One region of the Neorhizobium tunisiense genome, then DNA from elsewhere that is predicted to be linked to it. Evidence: riboswitches for the same ligand, from Rfam matches in the RefSeq annotation. Region 1 holds a riboswitch; each other region holds the start of a gene.
The links. A riboswitch is a leader RNA that binds a small molecule or an ion and turns the genes downstream of it on or off. The one in region 1 is predicted to bind thiamine pyrophosphate.
Positions count from the first base shown of each region.

Region 2: linked by a shared signal. The riboswitch ahead of ABCW43_RS13830 (ABC transporter permease) and the one ahead of thiC (phosphomethylpyrimidine synthase ThiC) in region 1 are both predicted to bind thiamine pyrophosphate.
Region 3: linked by a shared signal. The riboswitch ahead of thiM (hydroxyethylthiazole kinase) and the one ahead of thiC (phosphomethylpyrimidine synthase ThiC) in region 1 are both predicted to bind thiamine pyrophosphate.
Region 4: linked by a shared signal. The riboswitch ahead of thiB (thiamine ABC transporter substrate binding subunit) and the one ahead of thiC (phosphomethylpyrimidine synthase ThiC) in region 1 are both predicted to bind thiamine pyrophosphate.

Region 1 is NZ_JBDIUU010000012.1:187,185-191,370, forward strand. Features, by position in the region: gene ABCW43_RS27865 (amino acid--[acyl-carrier-protein] ligase) at 1-675, opposite strand, end outside; gene ABCW43_RS27870 (acyl-CoA dehydrogenase family protein) at 725-1,906, opposite strand; gene ABCW43_RS27875 (acyl carrier protein) at 1,908-2,159, opposite strand; TPP riboswitch at 2,339-2,471, shown strand; gene thiC (phosphomethylpyrimidine synthase ThiC) at 2,571-4,186, shown strand, end outside.
Region 2 is NZ_JBDIUU010000002.1:953,795-957,980, reverse strand. Features, by position in the region: gene ABCW43_RS13840 (NUDIX hydrolase) at 1-78, opposite strand, end outside; gene ABCW43_RS13835 (ABC transporter substrate-binding protein) at 176-1,120, opposite strand; gene ABCW43_RS13830 (ABC transporter permease) at 1,117-1,899, opposite strand; TPP riboswitch at 2,036-2,139, opposite strand; gene ABCW43_RS13825 (ABC transporter permease subunit) at 2,208-3,896, opposite strand; gene ABCW43_RS13820 (ABC transporter substrate-binding protein) at 3,893-4,186, opposite strand, start outside.
Region 3 is NZ_JBDIUU010000008.1:95,976-100,161, forward strand. Features, by position in the region: gene ABCW43_RS21920 (heavy metal translocating P-type ATPase) at 19-2,349, opposite strand; TPP riboswitch at 2,463-2,558, shown strand; gene thiM (hydroxyethylthiazole kinase) at 2,609-3,409, shown strand; gene thiE (thiamine phosphate synthase) at 3,406-4,044, shown strand; gene thiD (bifunctional hydroxymethylpyrimidine kinase/phosphomethylpyrimidine kinase) at 4,041-4,186, shown strand, end outside.
Region 4 is NZ_JBDIUU010000003.1:185,381-189,566, forward strand. Features, by position in the region: gene thiP (thiamine/thiamine pyrophosphate ABC transporter permease ThiP) at 1-1,007, opposite strand, end outside; gene thiB (thiamine ABC transporter substrate binding subunit) at 1,012-2,022, opposite strand; TPP riboswitch at 2,063-2,171, opposite strand; gene ABCW43_RS14990 (response regulator) at 2,253-2,702, opposite strand; gene ABCW43_RS14995 (ABC-F family ATP-binding cassette domain-containing protein) at 2,862-4,186, opposite strand, start outside.

The DNA.
Region 1 (4,186 bases):
CAGGTTCTGGTCGCGCTGATTGTTGACCAGCATCTTGCCGGCGCGGCCGAAGAACGGGTCGTTGGCGATGTCGATGGTGACGTCGAGGCCGACCGACCTCATCATCTCGACGCCGCGATCCATCCAAAGCTGGCGGAAATCGGTGACGTGTTGTTCGGTACCCATGCAGACATATTCGCGCATGCGGAACAGCTGCTGGCGGGCCGGATCCTTGGAGGGCTCGTGGCGGAAGCAGTAGCTCTGCAGGTCGAAGAGGCTGCCGCCGGCGGGCAGGTTGCCGCGGCGCGCAACGGTCGGATAGAGCGGATAGCAGGCGGCCGGCGTCAGCACGATGTCGGTCGCTTCCTGACCCTTGGTCCAGTCCTCCTCGCCGACCTCCATGCATTTCAGGAGGCTCATATGGTCGAGCTCGTTGCCGCAGAACGAGTGGACCGTGCCGGCGAGCTGCGGAAAGCTCTTCATGTAGCCGCTGGTCTCGAAGAAGGCGCGGTTCATGCCGGGCGGGAAGCGCATCGCCTCGGCACCGTCGGCACCGCCAACCTTGTCGATCAACCGCTCGAAGGCGGCGATGACGTCTTCGAACTGGCCGCTGCGGCCATACAGTCCGTCGACGCCCGTCTCGATCAGCAGGCCTGCATCGAACAGGCGGTCGAGAAAGGAAACTTGCATATCCATGGCTTTACCTCATTCTTTTCAATGGTTTACATCTGAAATGATAGGGGCGTCAGCCGAGCAGGCTGGTGTCCGGTTTCTGAACGAGCAGCATGGTCGACGTATTGCCGAGAATGCGGTCGTTGGAAATCATCAGCTGGGCGGAATGCGCATCGCGCAGATGCCGGCCGAGGCTGTAAGGCGTACCGTTCTTGTAGCCCATGATGCCGCAGATGATCATCGCCTGGTTGATGATGGTCAGGATCGTCTCGGAAGAGGCCAGCTTGACGTTGTTCATGGCGATCGAAAAAGCCATGGACGACAGCTGGTCGTGATCCGCCTTGGCATCCGCGTAGATCTTCAGGCCGGAGAGGATGCCGGCCTTGAGGAGCTGCAGCAGGTTCGAGGCTTCGGCGAGCCTCAGCGCGCCGGGCGGCTGGGTGCCGCCCGCCTTGCGGGCGGCGGCCCGCACGAAGGCCTGGGCGCGCAGTACCGCGTCGGCGGCGATCCCGTACCAGACCGCGCTCCAGAGGAGATGCGAGGTGGCGAGCATCGATTGCGCCGCGATCTCGGCGAACGGCTTTGGAAAGATCTGGACGGACGGCGCTTCGCCTCTGAAGAGAAAACCGTCCGAGCAGGTGCCGCGCATGCCGAGCGTATCCCAGTCGACGGTCTTCTGCAGGGTATACTGGCCTTGTCTGAAGACGGTCATGACCTGGTCGGTCGGAGCGGCGTTCTCGTTGGAGCGCGAGGTGACCATGATCGCATCGGCATGGGCGCCGTAGGAAATCACCGTCGCATCCTTCGTCAGGCGGCAGGCATCGCCCTCGACCTCGATCGCGCAGATCGAGTTGCGCATATTGCCGCCGATGCCGCCCTCGGTCGTCGCGGAGGCGACGAGAAGCTGGCGGCCTGCAAGTTCGCGCATGAAGTCCCTGTGCCATTCACTGTCGCCACCGTGTTCCACCAGGCTCGAAACCTTGATCTGGTGCATGGCGAAAACCATGGCGCTTGCGGCGCAGGCCTGTCCCAGGATGGAGCAGACCTCGGCGATCTCGGTGATCGAGGCACCCTCGCCGCCGAATGCGGCCGGGATCTGTATTCCGATCAGGCGCTCGGCCTTCATGGCATCGACCGCCTCGCGCGGGAAGCGGCCGTCATGGTCGACCTGGTCAGCAAATTCAGCCGCAACGGCTGCCACGCGGTGAGCGCGGGCGCTCAGGCTCATGTCGGCGGCAAAGGCGGGGAGGCTCATCTCAAGCGGCCTCGCGGGCTTTCAGGATCTGCGAAACCGTCTGCTCGATCGCAGCTATGCTGGCGAAGGACTTGCGGTTCAAAAGGCTGTCGGGAAACTCGATGTCGAAGGCCTCTTCGAGGCCCAGCATCAGTTGCACCGATGCAAAGGAGGAGAGGCCGGCCGCATAAAGGTCGGCGCCGTCTTCCAGGTCAGTCACCGCGACCGGAAGGCCGCCTACCCGTGTCAGCAATTCGCGAATGGTCTCGTTCATCTCGACGTCTCCGGATCGTTCGAATTCTGCGTTCATCGCTGGAGACTTTACTACGCAGGAAAGCATAAGATTCCGGTAATAAACGTCGTGAAGTTAGGGCTGCGGGATTCCGTAAAATCCGATCGATCGCCATCGGCATGGCTCGGCTTGACATCAACGGCCCGCGGGTTTCTGATGGCGCCATTCACCAGGGGGGTCCCGCCAAGGGGCTGAGATACTGCTGGTCGGATCGGCTTTGGCCGGCCGAGGCGCAGTGACCCGTTGAACCTGATCCAGTTCATACTGGCGTAGGGACGGTGCGGGCGCTGCGGTAACAAGGACGGGAAACCGTCCTTCGGATTCCGGGGTGTTTTTCCATCATTCCAACACTGGAACTGGGTCTCCAAACGTCAAACCTTGGAGCCTTGAGCCATGAATATCGCAGCCACCAAGCTTACCCCGGTCGTCACCACCGGCCCGCTTCCCGCTTCCACGAAAGTCCTGAAAGCAGGAACGATCCATCCGGACATCCGCGTGCCGATGCGCCAGATCGCATTGCATCCGACCTCCGGCGAACCGCCGGTCACCGTCTACGATTCCTCCGGACCCTATACCGCCGAAGGCACCGCGATCAGCATTGATGCCGGCCTGCCGCGCCTGCGCGAAAGCTGGATTGCCGCCCGCGGCGATGTCGAGGCCTATGAGGGCCGTATCGTCAGGCCGGAGGACAACGGCTTCGTGTCCGGGAGCCACCTGACGCCGGAATTCCCGGTCCGCAACCAGCCCTTCAAGGCGAAGGCGGGCAGGGCCGTCACCCAGCTCGCTTATGCGCGGGCCGGCATCGTCACGCCGGAGATGGAATTCGTCGCCATCCGCGAGAACCTCGGCCGGCAGGCGGCCAGCGAGCCACTCATCCGCGACGGCGAAAGTTTCGGCGCCCATGTGCCGGACTTCGTGACGCCCGAGTTCGTTCGACGCGAAGTCGCCGAAGGCAGGGCGATCATTCCCGCCAATATCAACCACCCGGAATCCGAACCGATGATCATCGGCCGTAACTTCCTGGTGAAGATCAATGCCAATATCGGCAATTCGGCCGTCACCTCGTCGATGGCCGAGGAAGTCGAGAAGATGGTCTGGGCGATCCGCTGGGGTGCCGATACGGTCATGGACCTGTCGACCGGCCGCAACATCCACAATATCCGCGAGTGGATCATCCGCAATTCGCCGGTGCCGATCGGCACCGTGCCGCTCTACCAGGCGCTCGAAAAGGTGAACGGCATTGCCGAGGACCTCACCTGGGAAGTCTATCGCGACACGCTGATCGAGCAGGCCGAGCAGGGCGTCGACTACTTCACCATCCATGCGGGCGTGCGGCTCGCCTATATCCCGCTCACCGTCAACCGCGTCACCGGCATCGTTTCCCGCGGCGGCTCGATCATGGCCAAGTGGTGTCTGCACCATCACAGGGAGAGTTTTCTCTACGAGCATTTTGAGGAAATCTGCGACATCGCCCGGGCCTACGACGTCTCCTTCTCGCTTGGAGATGGCCTGCGCCCGGGTTCGATCGCCGATGCCAACGATGCGGCGCAGTTTGCGGAACTGGAAACCCTCGGTGAGCTGACGAAAATCGCCTGGGCGAAGGATTGCCAGGTGATGATCGAAGGCCCTGGCCATGTGCCAATGCACAAGATCAAGGCCAATATGGACAAGCAGCTCGCCGTCTGCGGCGAGGCGCCGTTTTATACGCTCGGTCCGCTGACTACCGATATCGCGCCGGGTTACGACCACATCACGTCGGGCATCGGGGCTGCGATGATCGGCTGGTTCGGCACCGCCATGCTCTGCTACGTGACGCCAAAGGAACATCTCGGCCTGCCGGACCGCAACGACGTCAAGGTGGGCGTGATCACCTACAAGATCGCTGCACACGCAGCCGATCTCGCCAAGGGCCATCCCGCGGCGCAGGTGCGGGACGATGCGCTGTCGCGCGCCCGGTTCGAGTTTCGCTGGGAGGATCAGTTCAATCTCTCGCTCGATCCGGAAACGGC
Region 2 (4,186 bases), on a different contig from region 1:
CGTCATGACACGCGGCTCGTCGCCGGTGACGGCGGACAAAACCGCGATCAGTTCCGCATGAGCAAGTCCGATGGCCAAGAAAACTCCGGGGTACGTAACGTTGAAAGCCTATCTGGCATGGAAATCACGTTACGCGAACCCCGAAGTTCAAATCAAACGATATCAGCGACTTGGCCTATTTGATTTCGACCGCGACGTCTGCGATTGGAGGCACGGCCTTGATCAACCCCATTTCCTGCATGAAGGCGGCGAAACGCTGGTAACGGCCCTGGTCAAGTGCGGCCGGGCGCTTGGCAAAACGCGGCAGCGTATCGAAGAAGGCCGTGCGGTTCAGCTCGTCGTCGAGGTTCGGATAGGCCTTGATGAAAAGCTGCCAGGCTTCCTGCGGATGATTGGTGATGAAGATCGAGGCCTGTTCGACGGCGTGCAGGAAACGCGGCAGCCGGTTGTCGGCGGCCAAATCACGACGGGTGACGAAGATCAGCTCGTCATAGGCCGGAACGCCATGCTCCTCCGGGAAGAACGCGCGGCCGGCATGGCCTTCCAGCTTCATCTGGGTCAGTTCGAAATTGCGGAACCCGCCGAGCGTCGCGTCCACCTTTCCGCCGATCAGCGAGGGCGACAGCGAGAAATTGACGTTGATCAGTTCCACATCGTCGTTGGAAAGGCCTTCCGAAGCCAGCATGCGCTTCAGCATGGCATCCTCGAAGCCGGTGACGGAAAAGCCCACCTTCTTGCCCTTGAGGTCTTTGAGGCTCTTGATCGGACCGTCCGCCAGAGCCGTGACGGTATTCAGCGGAGTTTCGACCAGGGTGCCGAACCGCACCAGCGGCAGGCCAGCCTCGTGGTCGAGATAGAGATTAGGCTGGTAATGGATGCCGATATCCGCCTGACCGGCCGAGACAAGACGCGGTACCGCGGAAGGGTCGGACGGCGGGATGAGCTCGACGTCCAGATTGGCATCGGCAAACAGGCCGCGCTGCTGGGCGATCACCATCGGCGCATGGTCCGGATTGACGAACCATTCGAGCAGCACGCTGAGCTTGTCGGCCGCCTGCGCGGAAGCGGGCGCGGCCAGACTGGCGAGCGCGATGAAGGACGCGGTGAGGATACGGATCATGATCGGACGGAACTCCTTGATGCGGATGAGGGTGCTGGATCGGCTTCGCTGGCCCAGGGGGCGAGACCGGCGGTCAGCCGGTCGATGAGAAGCCTTAAGGTTAGGGTGAGTATGGCGAGTATGACCATCGCCGCAAACACCGTGTCGGTCTGCATGCGGGCATTGGCCTGGATCATGACGAAACCGAGCCCGCCAGAGGCGCCGACCCACTCGCCGACAACCGCACCGAGCGGGGCCAGCGGGGCCGCGACCCTGAGGCCCGAGACGAGGCTCGGGATCGCCAGCGGCACCCGCATCGAGACCAGCGTCTGCCAGTGGCTTGCACCCTCCAGGGAGACGGCGTCGAGGATTTCCTGATCGGTGCGGCGAAGACCATCGGCAAAGGCCGACGCAACGGGAAAGAAGATGATGATCGTCGTCATCGCTACTTTCGAGGCAAGCCCGAAACCGAGCCAAAGAACCAGGATCGGCGCCAGCACGAAGACCGGAAAAGCCTGCAGGATTAGCACCATCGGCCAGACGAGACGACCCAGCCGCGGCAGCGCCGCAACGCCGAAGGCGGTGGCGGCACCGAGGCCAGCACCGATCACCAAGCCGAGCGCGATTTCCGTCAGCGTCACGGCGCTATTCTGCAGCAGGAAACCCGGCTGCCGCGAGAATGCGGAGACCACCGCAATCGGAGACGGCAGGATGTAGCGGGGTGGAGTAAACAGCCAGACGCCGGCCTGCCAGAGAGCGACAAGCAGGACGAGGCCGATCACCGCGTGAGACGCGCGCATGATGCTAGGCGCCGGACCTACGCGTGACGACCACAGACGCGCGGGGGGATACGGAAAGAATGGATGTCATCGGTCGATCTCCAGATCAGCTCAATCACGGAGATCCAGGTGAAGCGGAGAAGAGAAAAAATCGTCGGGCGACGCCTATTTCCGTTCCTACGCCGGCATGACCCGGATCAGGTTCAAGGGTCCGGCTCACCGCCATCTCAGCATCGTCAAGATGCCCCCCTCGGAATTGAGACGATAACTGTCGGTTTTCAGTATGCCTGTCAAGCAGGCCGGACGACCGGCCCGCTGTCGTTTCCCATTTATCGTGCGTAGAGACGGTCGAGGCGAACCACCCTGCCGACCAGGACCAGCGCGATGACGGTGAAGACGATCAGCACCGCCGAGATCGCATGCGCGGTCGGCTCAAGGCTGAAGGTCGATTCCGAGTAGATGCGCACCGGCAGGGTCGTCAGTCGGGCGGTGGTGAGGAAGCTCGTGACGGTCACCTCGCCGAAGCTCAGGAGGAAGCCGACGATGCCGGCCGCAAACAGCCCTGGCGCCAGTCCCGGCATGATGACCAGGAAGAACCGCCGCGCGGGGCTTGCCCCGAGGCTTGCGGCCGCTTCCTCCTGCGCCCGGTCGAGGCCCATGACCGAGGTGGTCAGCAGCGTGATCGCGAAGGGCAGGATGACGATCACATGGATCGCCACGAGGCCGAGGAACGGCGGCACGATCAGATAGATCTGCAAGAGCCGCAGCATGCCGACGCCGATAGCCACATGCGGCAGCGACATCGGCAGCAGCCAGAAGGTCAGCAGCGCGGACCGGCCCTTGAAGGGATAGCGGGCAAGCGCGAAGGCTGCCGGCAGCGAGAGCGCCAGCGCCACCAGCATGGAGCTGACGGCGAGCCGCACCGACACCCAGAAGGCATCCGCATAGGTGCCCGCGAAGAATACGGCCTCGTACCATTTCAGCGTGAAGCCACGAAAACCGGAAGCCGTCGCCTGCGGCACGTCGTTGAAGCTCTGGATGCAGACGAGCACCAGCGGCAGCAGCAGGAGCAGCAGCGAGGTGGCGAGCAGCAGTTTCGAAACAATCGGGCCGAGGATATTGATGACAGGCACGATCCAGCGCGGAATGCTCCACGGATTGCTGGGCTTGCCCTTCAGCCACGGCATCAGGCGGTTGAGCGAATACGCGCAAAGCGCCGCGAAGGCGAGACCGGTGACGGTCATGATGATCGCAAGGGCTGCGGCAAGCGGCGCGTTGAGGTTCTTGATCGCCTCCTGCAGCACCAGCATGCCGGTCGTCCAGACCTTCTTGCCGCCGAGCAGCGACGCGGAGACATAGGCCGTGGTCGCCATCAGGAAAACGATGACGGCGCCGGAGCGCAGGCCGGGCAGCGAGAGCGGCAGGTCGACGGTGAGGAACCGGACCGCCGGAGACGCCCCAAGGCTCTGAGCCGCCTCGTGCACGCGCGGAGACGTGTTCTGCAGGTTGTCGTAAAGCGCCAGCACCATGAACGGCAGGAAGACCTGCGCCAGCGCGACTGCAACCGCGCCATGCGTGAACAGCATGAACCGGGCCGGCGGAATGCCGACGAGGCCGGTGACCGAATTGATCAGCCCCTCCGGCGCGAGCAGCAGGATGATGCCGAGCGAGCGCACCACCACATTGGTGAGCAGCGGAATGAGGATGACCGCGAACGCGGCCGCGCGGTATTTCACCGGCATGCGCGCCAGCCAGTGGGCGAGCGGATAACCGAGAAGCGCGGTGATGACGGTGACGCCGAGGCCGAGCAGGATGGTTTCGGAAACGACGCCGAAATAGAAACTGTCGGAGACGATATCCCGGAACTGGGCGATCGACGGCGCCAGGAACAGCGGGCCGAAAGGATCGGGATACTCGTGCAGGGAGAGCACGAGGACCACGAACATCGGCGCCGCAAAGGACAGAAGCAGCCAAAGGGTGACCGGCGCTGCAAGCGCCGGCCCGATCCAACGGTTCATCCCGCGATCTCCCGATCGTATTTCGCCTGCCACTTGGCGCGGCTGGCGTTGATCACGTCCCAATCGAAATCGACGAGCTTGCTGACCTGCTCGTCGCCGAGCACGAGCTTCGACTTGAGGTCGTCCGGGACAGTGATGTTGCTGACGGTCGGCGAGTAATAGATCTGGCGTGCATAGGCGAGCATGCAGGGCTCGGAGAGATGCAGGTTGATCCACTCTTCCGCGAGCTTCTGGTTCTTCGTGCCTTCGGTGATGCAGGCGACGTTCATCGAAAGCGCCTGCCCCTCGAC
Region 3 (4,186 bases), on a different contig from region 1:
TGTCCGCCCGGCCGATGACTAGCTCCTCACCCGCAGCAGCCGCAGCGCATTGATCGTCACCAGCACCGTTGCCCCGGTATCCGCGAGGATCGCCGGCCATAACCCTGTGACGCCGATGATGGTGGTCACCAGGAAGACCGCCTTCAGGCCGAGCGCGATCGAAATGTTCTGGTAGATGTTGCGCATCGTCCGCTTCGACAATTCGATCATTGCCGCGATGTCGCCGACCCGGCCGTGCAGTGCTGCGGCGTCTGCGGTTTCCAGCGCGACGTCGGTGCCGCCCCCCATCGCGATACCGACATCGGCGGCAGCGAGCGCCGGTGCGTCGTTGATACCGTCGCCGACTTTGCCCACTACGAAGCCCTGGCGCTTCAGTTCGCCAACGATGCGGCTCTTGTCTTCCGGCATCAGTTCGGCGCGCACCTCGATGCCAAGGTCCTTGCCGATCGCGGTCGCGGTGCGGGCGTTGTCGCCGGTCAGCATGACGGTCTTGATGCCGGCGTCGGTCAGCGCCTTGAGGCCGGACTTGGCGTCGGCGCGCGGTTCGTCGCGCATGGCGATGGCGCCGGCCAGGACCCCGCCGACGATCAGGACCGAGACGGTCTTGCCTTCGTCGTTGAGGCCGGTGATCCGCCGGGAATGGGCCATCGGCAGCGACACCCGCTCGGCTGCGGCCTTGGGCGAACCGAGAAAAACCTCCTGGCCTTCGACGACAGCCGTAACGCCCTTGCCGCTGAGCGCCCTGGCATCGGTCGCGGCGGGAACCTCCACCTCGTCATCGGCCACCTTGGCGAGGATGGCGACGGCGAGCGGATGGCTGGAGCCGGTCTCGAGCGCGGCGGAAAAGCGCAGCACGTCCTCCGCATTGCGGCCGAAGGCGATCACGTCTGTCACCTGAGGCTTACCCGCTGTCAGCGTGCCGGTCTTGTCGAGCGCGACGGCGGTGATCTTGCCGAGCGTTTCCAGCACCGCGCCACCCTTCATCAGCAGGCCGCGGCGGGCACCTGACGACAGCGATGCGGCGATCGCCGCCGGCGTCGAGATCACCAGCGCGCAGGGGCAGCCGATCAAGAGGATCGCCAGGCCTTTGTAGACCCACTCGCTCCAGGACGCACCGGCAACGAGCGGCGGCAGGATGGCGACCAAAGCGGCAACGGCAACGACACCCGGCGTGTAATAACGCGAGAAACGGTCGATGAAGCGCTCGGTCGGGGCCTTGCTTTCCTGCGCCTCCTCGACCAGCCGCACCACGCGGGCAATCGTATTGTCCTCGGCAGCTGCCGTGACGCGCACTCGCAAGGCGGCATCGCCGTTGATCGTGCCGGCAAACACCGCGTCGTCGATGCCCTTGGCAACCGGCGTGCTTTCACCCGTCACAGGCGCTTCGTCGATCGCGCTTTCGCCGGCGACGATCACGCCGTCCGCGGAAATACGGTCGCCGGGACGAACGAGGATGATCGCACCGACGGCAAGGCTCTCGGCCGGCACTTCGCGGGCCTGGCCATTCTCTTCGAGAAGCGCGTTCTTCGGCACCAGTGCCGTCAGGCTCCGAATGCTCTGCCGCGCCTTGCCGGCCGCGACCCCTTCGAGCAGTTCGCCGATGAGGAAGAGGAAGACCACGGCGGCAGCCTCTTCGGATGCATCGATGACGATCGCGCCAACGGCGGCGATCGTCATCAGCATCTCGATCGAAAACGGCGTGCCGGCGAGCGCGGCCATGACGGCGCGGCGTGCGATCGGCACGAGACCGGTCAGCATTGCGGCGGTGAAGATATAGGTGTCATAGGCCGGGAAGAGATGGCCGATCCCGTAAGCCGCGGCCAACGCAATGCCGACCAGGAGGGTCAGGCGGCCCTTCACCGATTTCCACCACGGCCCGTCCATCGGCCCGTGATCATGGCCGTACGGGCCTTCGATTTCCGTTGTGCCGTGGCCGTGATCATGATGGGCGTGGTCGTGCCCACCGTCATGATGGTGGTGGTCGTGCGCCTTGCCGATCTCCCCTCTTGAGGGGGAGATGCCCGGCAGGGTAGAGAGGGGTGCCGCGGCGTGCTCTTCGGCCATTGAGTTCGCGGCACCACCCCCTTCTGTCATCTCCCCCGCAAGGGGGGAGACCGGGAGTTTGCCTCTTCCCAAGGCCCTGAGCGAATACCCAAGCCCCACGACCTTCTTCTCGATTGCGACGAGATCGCCGGTCCCGTCATGCTTCACCGTCATCGTGCCTGAAGCCACCGAAACGGACACGTCCTCGACACCCGGCATGCGGCGCACCGCGGTGTCGATCTTCGTCGCGCAGCTGGCGCAATCCATGCCGCCAACCTTGTATCGTGCCTGTGTCGTCGCGTTCATCGTCTCTTTCCCATTGGATCGAGCCCCGTCTCTACAACCTCTAGCAACTAGAGCTGCAAGGCCAAAAATCAGAAAAAATCGCTGGCGAAGCGCATTATCTTTGCTGTAAGCCATGGTGAAGACAGGGGCGTCCGGCAAAGCCGGGCTGAGAAGCACCCTTAGAACCTGAACCAGATCATGCTGGCGGAGGGAGTCGTTCGGGCGTTCACCATTGCGCCCCGCGCCTGCCCCGCCGAACGAGGCAGACATGCACACGACAATGCCCCTTGGACAGACCCCCGGCCAATTGCTCACCGCCATGCGCGCCAAAAATCCGCTCGTCCAGAACATCACCAATTTCGTGGCGATGAACATCGCCGCCAACGTGATGCTTGCGGCCGGCGCCTCTCCCGCCATGGTGCACACAAAGGAAGAGGCCGGCGAATTCGCCCGCATCGCGGCGGCACTGACGATCAATATCGGAACGCTGTCGCCGGATTTCCTGGCCGGCATGAAGATGGCAGCCGAAGCCGCCACCGAGGCCGGCAGGCCCTGGGTGCTCGATCCCGTCGCCCATTACGCCACTGCCTATCGCCGCGCGGCACTTTCCGAGCTCATGGAGTTGCGGCCGACGGTCATACGGGGCAACGCGTCGGAAATCATTGCGCTTGCCGGCGGCCAGTCGAGCGGCCATGGCGTCGACAGCGGCGACAGCGTCGTGGCGGCCGAAGACTCGGCCATTGCCATTGCCCAGCAGAAGGCCTGCGTGGTGGCAGTTACCGGCGAGGTGGATTTCGTCACCGACGGCCGACGCTCGGTCCGCATCCTCGGCGGTTCGGCCCTGATGCCGCGCGTTACCGCACTCGGCTGCTCGCTGACCTGCCTTGTCGGTGCCTTTGCGGCCAGCACGGACAAGCCCTTCGACGCGACGGTCGCCGCACTCGCCATGTTTGCCGTCGCGGGCGAGGAAGCAACCCTCACCGCGTCCGGCCCCGGCTTCTTCTCCCCCATCTTCCTTGACCGCCTCGCGGCCCTGACCGGCGAGTCGCTCGATGCCCAGGCAAGGATCGTCCCGGCATGACCAAGATGTTCGACCTTTCCGTCTACCTCGTCCTCGACCCGGATCTCTGCCACGGGATCGGCATGGTCGAGACGACCCGGCTGGCGGTCGCCGGCGGCGCCACCATCGTCCAGCTTCGCGACAAGCAGGCGGATACGGCAAAAATGATCGAAACCGGCAGGGCGCTGAAGGCGGTGCTGGCAGGCACCGGCGTGCCTCTCATCATCAACGACGACGTCGAGGCGGCGATCGCGATCGGCGCGGAAGGCCTGCATGTCGGCCAGGGCGACATGGTCGCCGCGATGGCACGGCAGCACATCGGTACCGGCATGATCCTCGGCCTTTCTGTGGAAACCGAGGAGCTGGCGCGGCGGGTGGATCCGTCGGTGGTCGATTATGTCGGCATCGGGCCGGTGTTTGCGACCGGTACCAAGCCGGATCACAAGCAGCCGATCGGCTTCGACGGCCTCGCCCGTATCGTCGCCATGGCTCCTGTCCCGGCCGTCGCGATCGGCGGCGTCAAGGCGGAACATGCCGGCCCGGCACTTGCCGCCGGCGCGAAGGGCATCGCGGTGGTGTCCGCGATTTGCGGCCAGCCCGATCCGAAAGCGGCGGCCCACAGGATCGCCGCGGAAATCGAAAGGGCTCGCGCATGACCATCAAAAACGTCCTGTCGATCGCCGGTTCGGATCCCTCCGGCGGAGCTGGCATACAAGCGGACCTGAAAACCTTCGCGGCTCGCGGCACCTACGGCATGGCGGCATTGACCGCGCTGACGGCCCAAAATACCCAAGGGGT
Region 4 (4,186 bases), on a different contig from region 1:
ATGGTGAAACTGGTCCAGGCAGCGCGCAGGAAGGCGGCGCTGTTGACGAGGCCCCAGAGATTGGCCTGGACGCCTGCGCCAACGATGGATGCGAGCGGCAGGATCAGGAATGTCGTGGCGAGCAGGATAGCGAGCGTATCCCAAAGCCTTGCCGGCAACGTTCGGCCATCGAACCGGCGGGTCGCCCGGCCGGCGGTCACGCCAGCGTCGTCAGGGGCTGGAAGAAACGAGATCGCGATCAGTATGAGCGCCGTAATGCCGATCTGCAGCAGCGACAGCGCTATGGCGCGCGGCGGATCGAAATCGAAACGCAGCGACTGGTAGATCGCTACTTCAAGCGTCGTTGCGGCCGGCCCGCCGCCAAGCACCAGGACGAGCGTGAAACTCGTGGCGCAGAGCATGAAGATCAAGCCCGTTATTCCGGGGATGACCCGGCGCGCCGCCGGCCACTCGATGAAACGGAAGACGGAAAAGGGTTTCATCCCCAGGCCTGACGAAAGCAGCCAATATTCCGCCGGCAACCGTTCCAGTGCCGCCAGCAACAGCCTTGCGGCGAGCGGCAGGTTGAAGAACACATGTGCAATCAAGATGCCGGATAGCCCGTAAATGCTCACCGGTTGCTCAAGGCCCAGTTTCAACAGCAGGCTGTTCATTACTCCTTGCCGGCCCCAGATGCCGATCAGGCCCAGCGCGCCGATCAGCACCGGCAGGCCCATCGGCAATGCCATCAGCCGTATGATCCAGATGCGGCCCGGAAAACCTGGGCGGCGCGCGAGCGCGAGGGCGACGGGGAGTGCGAAAACCACCGACAGGAGTGTCGAGAGAGCCGCCTGCAACAGGGTGAAGCGCAGAATTCGCCAGGTATAAGCGGTGAACAGCCGGCTTTGGGTGCTGCCGGCATCGAAGGACAGAAGTGCGGCGACCGCCATGCCGACGAAGAAGGCGATTCCGGTAAGGCTCAGCAGCCCCCAGCCTATCCCCCTTCTCCGTTCAGCGCGCGTCAGCATCGGATCAGTTCATGCTCATGGCGGTCAGCCATTCGTCGATCCAGGCCTGCCGGTTCCTGGCGACCTCGTCCGAGCCCATCAGGAACGTCTTTGCTGGCTGAACCAGCTTGCCGAAGGCGTCGGGAAGCGGCTCGGACGTCTTGGCAGCTGGCATCATCCAGTTGGTGGTCGGGATGACGTCCTGGAAGGCCGGAGACACCATGAATTTCAGGAACTGTTTCGCCAGATCCTTGTCCTTCGCCCCCTTCAGCATGCCGGCGACTTCGATCTGGATATAGTGACCTTCGGAGAAGGAGGCGGCCTGGTAGCGGTCTGTCTTCTCCTCGATCATGTGATAGGCCGGCGAGGTCGTGTATGAGAACACCATCGGCACTTCGCCCTTGGTGAACAGGCCGTAGGCTTCCGACCAGCCGGGAGTGACGGTCAGCACTCGCCTGCGAAGCTTTATCCAGGCCTCCGGAGCCTTGTCGCCATAGACCGATTTCACCCAGAGCAGCAGGCCGAGGCCCGGTGTCGAGGTGCGCGGGTCCTCGATGGCGATCTTCTGCGCCGGATCGCCCTCGACCAATTCCTTGAGGCTTTTGGGCGGGTTCTTCATCGCCTGCGCATCGTAGACGATGGCGAAATGGCCGTAGTCGTAGGGGATGAACGTGTCGTCGCTGTAATTGCCAGGGACCTTGGCCGCCGAGGCGTCGAGCCCATGCGGCTCGAAGAGGCCGGTCGCTTTCGCCTCGGAGATCAGGTTGGTATCGAGGCCGAGCGCGATATCGGCATCGGTACCCGGGCCTTCGAGTTTCAGGCGGGTGAGAAGCGCCACGCCGTCGGCGACGCCGACGAAATTGAGCTTGCAGGCGCAGGTCTTCTCGAACGCCTCCTTGACCTTGGGTCCTGGTCCCCAGTCGGAAATGAAACTCTCGTAGGTGTAGACGGTCAGCGTCTTTTCCTGCGCTTCGGCGGGCGCGGACAGGGAAAAGACGGCCGCGGCCGCGAATATCGAAAGAATGGTCCCGCGCATGAGCGTCTCCTCGTTTTGGTGACAAAGGGGACCAGGCGCTGATGAAGAGCCGTCTAATCCCTCCGCCGGTGTTAACCGGATCAGGTTCCGCGGGTTGGCCCGAAGGCCTCTCAGCCGCGTGAAAACGCGCGGCACCCCGTTAGAGCGGATCAGATTTAGCGGTGGTGGGAATGGCTGGCAAGAGGCGGCCTCTTGCCGGCTACGGGCGGATCCCGCAGGATCAAGATTTCTCAGCGGTTCTGAGAAAACACTTTCAGTTCACGCGGAACGACCGCCATGCCGCCGAGCCGGTTGGCGACGGCGTAGCCGATCGCCTTCTCGACCACATCGGGCATGACCGGTTTGGTGAGAACGCCGAGCGAGCCTTTGACGCCGTCTTCCACATCTTCCGGATTGCCCGTCATGAAAACTACGGTGATGCCATATTGTTCGGCAAGCTCGCGGCCAATTTCCGGACCGGTCCGGCCGTCGGAGAGATTGACATCCACCAGAGCAATATCGGCATGGGCAGCCAGAGCCAGCGCATGTTTGCGGGCATTGGCAAAACCGGCGACTTTCAGGCCCATGGATTCGATCGTCTCGGCCACATCGAGCGCGATCAGAAACTCGTCTTCGACGATCATAACTCGCTGATTCATCGCCTCAGTGGCCAGCCGACGACGCGTAACATTTGTCAGCATTGGATGTCCCCATTCGGTTGATCGGTTCCCGGCAGGCCGATCCGTCCCCGGGACATTTCGACCACTGTTCGCACCCAGAACGTCTCGGGACATCATATGTTCCGGTCCGCGACAAAACTTTTTTCAGCTAACTACCTGTTAAGCTTAACAAATCGAAAATCAGCCTTCGATTTCCTCACGCAGCATTTCGAGCTCCAGCCATTCTTCCTCCATTTTGCTGATGCTCTGACGCAGCTTTTCCATCTCCGCGGCCAGCTTGTTGAAGGCGGCGGGATCCTTGGTGAAGAGGTTGGGATCGGCCATTTTCTTCTCGCGGACGGCGATCTCGGCCTGGGCTTTCGCCATTTCCTTCGGCAGGTTTTCGAGCGCGAATTTCTGCTTGAAGGAGAGCTTGCCCTTGCTGCGGGGGGCTTCAGCGGTGGGAGCCGCGGCATCGGTTTTTGCCTTGTCCGCCTTTTCCGCGCGACGCCTTTCTTCCTGCGCACCTTTGCGCTGTGCCAGCATATCGGTGTAGCCGCCCGCATATTCGATCCAGCGGCCATCCGGTGCATCGGGATTGGCGGGGGCGATGGTCGAGGTCACGGTGCGGTCGAGGAAGTCTCGGTCGTGGCTGACGAGGATGACGGTGCCGGTGTAACCGGCGACGATTTCCTGCAGCAGGTCCAGCGTCTCGATGTCGAGGTCGTTGGTCGGTTCGTCCAATATCAGGAGGTTCGAGGGTCTTGCCATGATGCGGGCGAGCATCAGCCGGGCGCGCTCGCCGCCGGACAGGTTCTTGATCGGTGTCCTGATCTGCTCCGGCTGGAACAGGAAATCCTTCATGTAGCCTGCGACATGCCGCTGTTCGCCGTTGACCAGCAGCGTTTCGCCGCGTCCGTCCGTCAGATAATGGGACAGCGTGTCCTCGGGGTCCAGGTCCTCGCGCTTCTGGTCGAGCGTGGCGATCTCCAGGTTTGTGCCGAGCTTGACGGTGCCGGTGTCGGGCGCCAGCTGGCCGGTCAGCATTTTCAGAAGCGTCGTCTTGCCGGCGCCGTTCGGTCCGACGAGACCGATGCAGTCGCCGCGATGCACGCGGATCGAGAAAGGCGCGACGATCGGCCGGTCGTAGCTCTTGGTGATGTTTTCGGCCTCGATGACCAGCTTGCCGGATTCGCGGCCTTCACTGACGGTCGCCTGGACCGTACCCTGCGGCCCCTTGTGGCCGCGGTAATTGCCGCGCATCGTCTGCAACTCGCCGAGGCGGCGCATGTTGCGCTTGCGGCGTGCGGTGACGCCGTAACGCAGCCAGTGTTCCTCGCGCTCGATCGCCTTGCCGAGCTTGTGCTGCTCCAGCTCTTCGGCTTCCAGGACCTCATCGCGCCAGGCTTCGAATTCGCCGAAACCGCGGTTGAGGCGCCGCGACGTACCGCGATCGAGCCAGACGGTGGCGTTCGAGACCTTTTCGAGAAAACGCCGGTCATGCGAGATTACCACGAGCGCGCTTC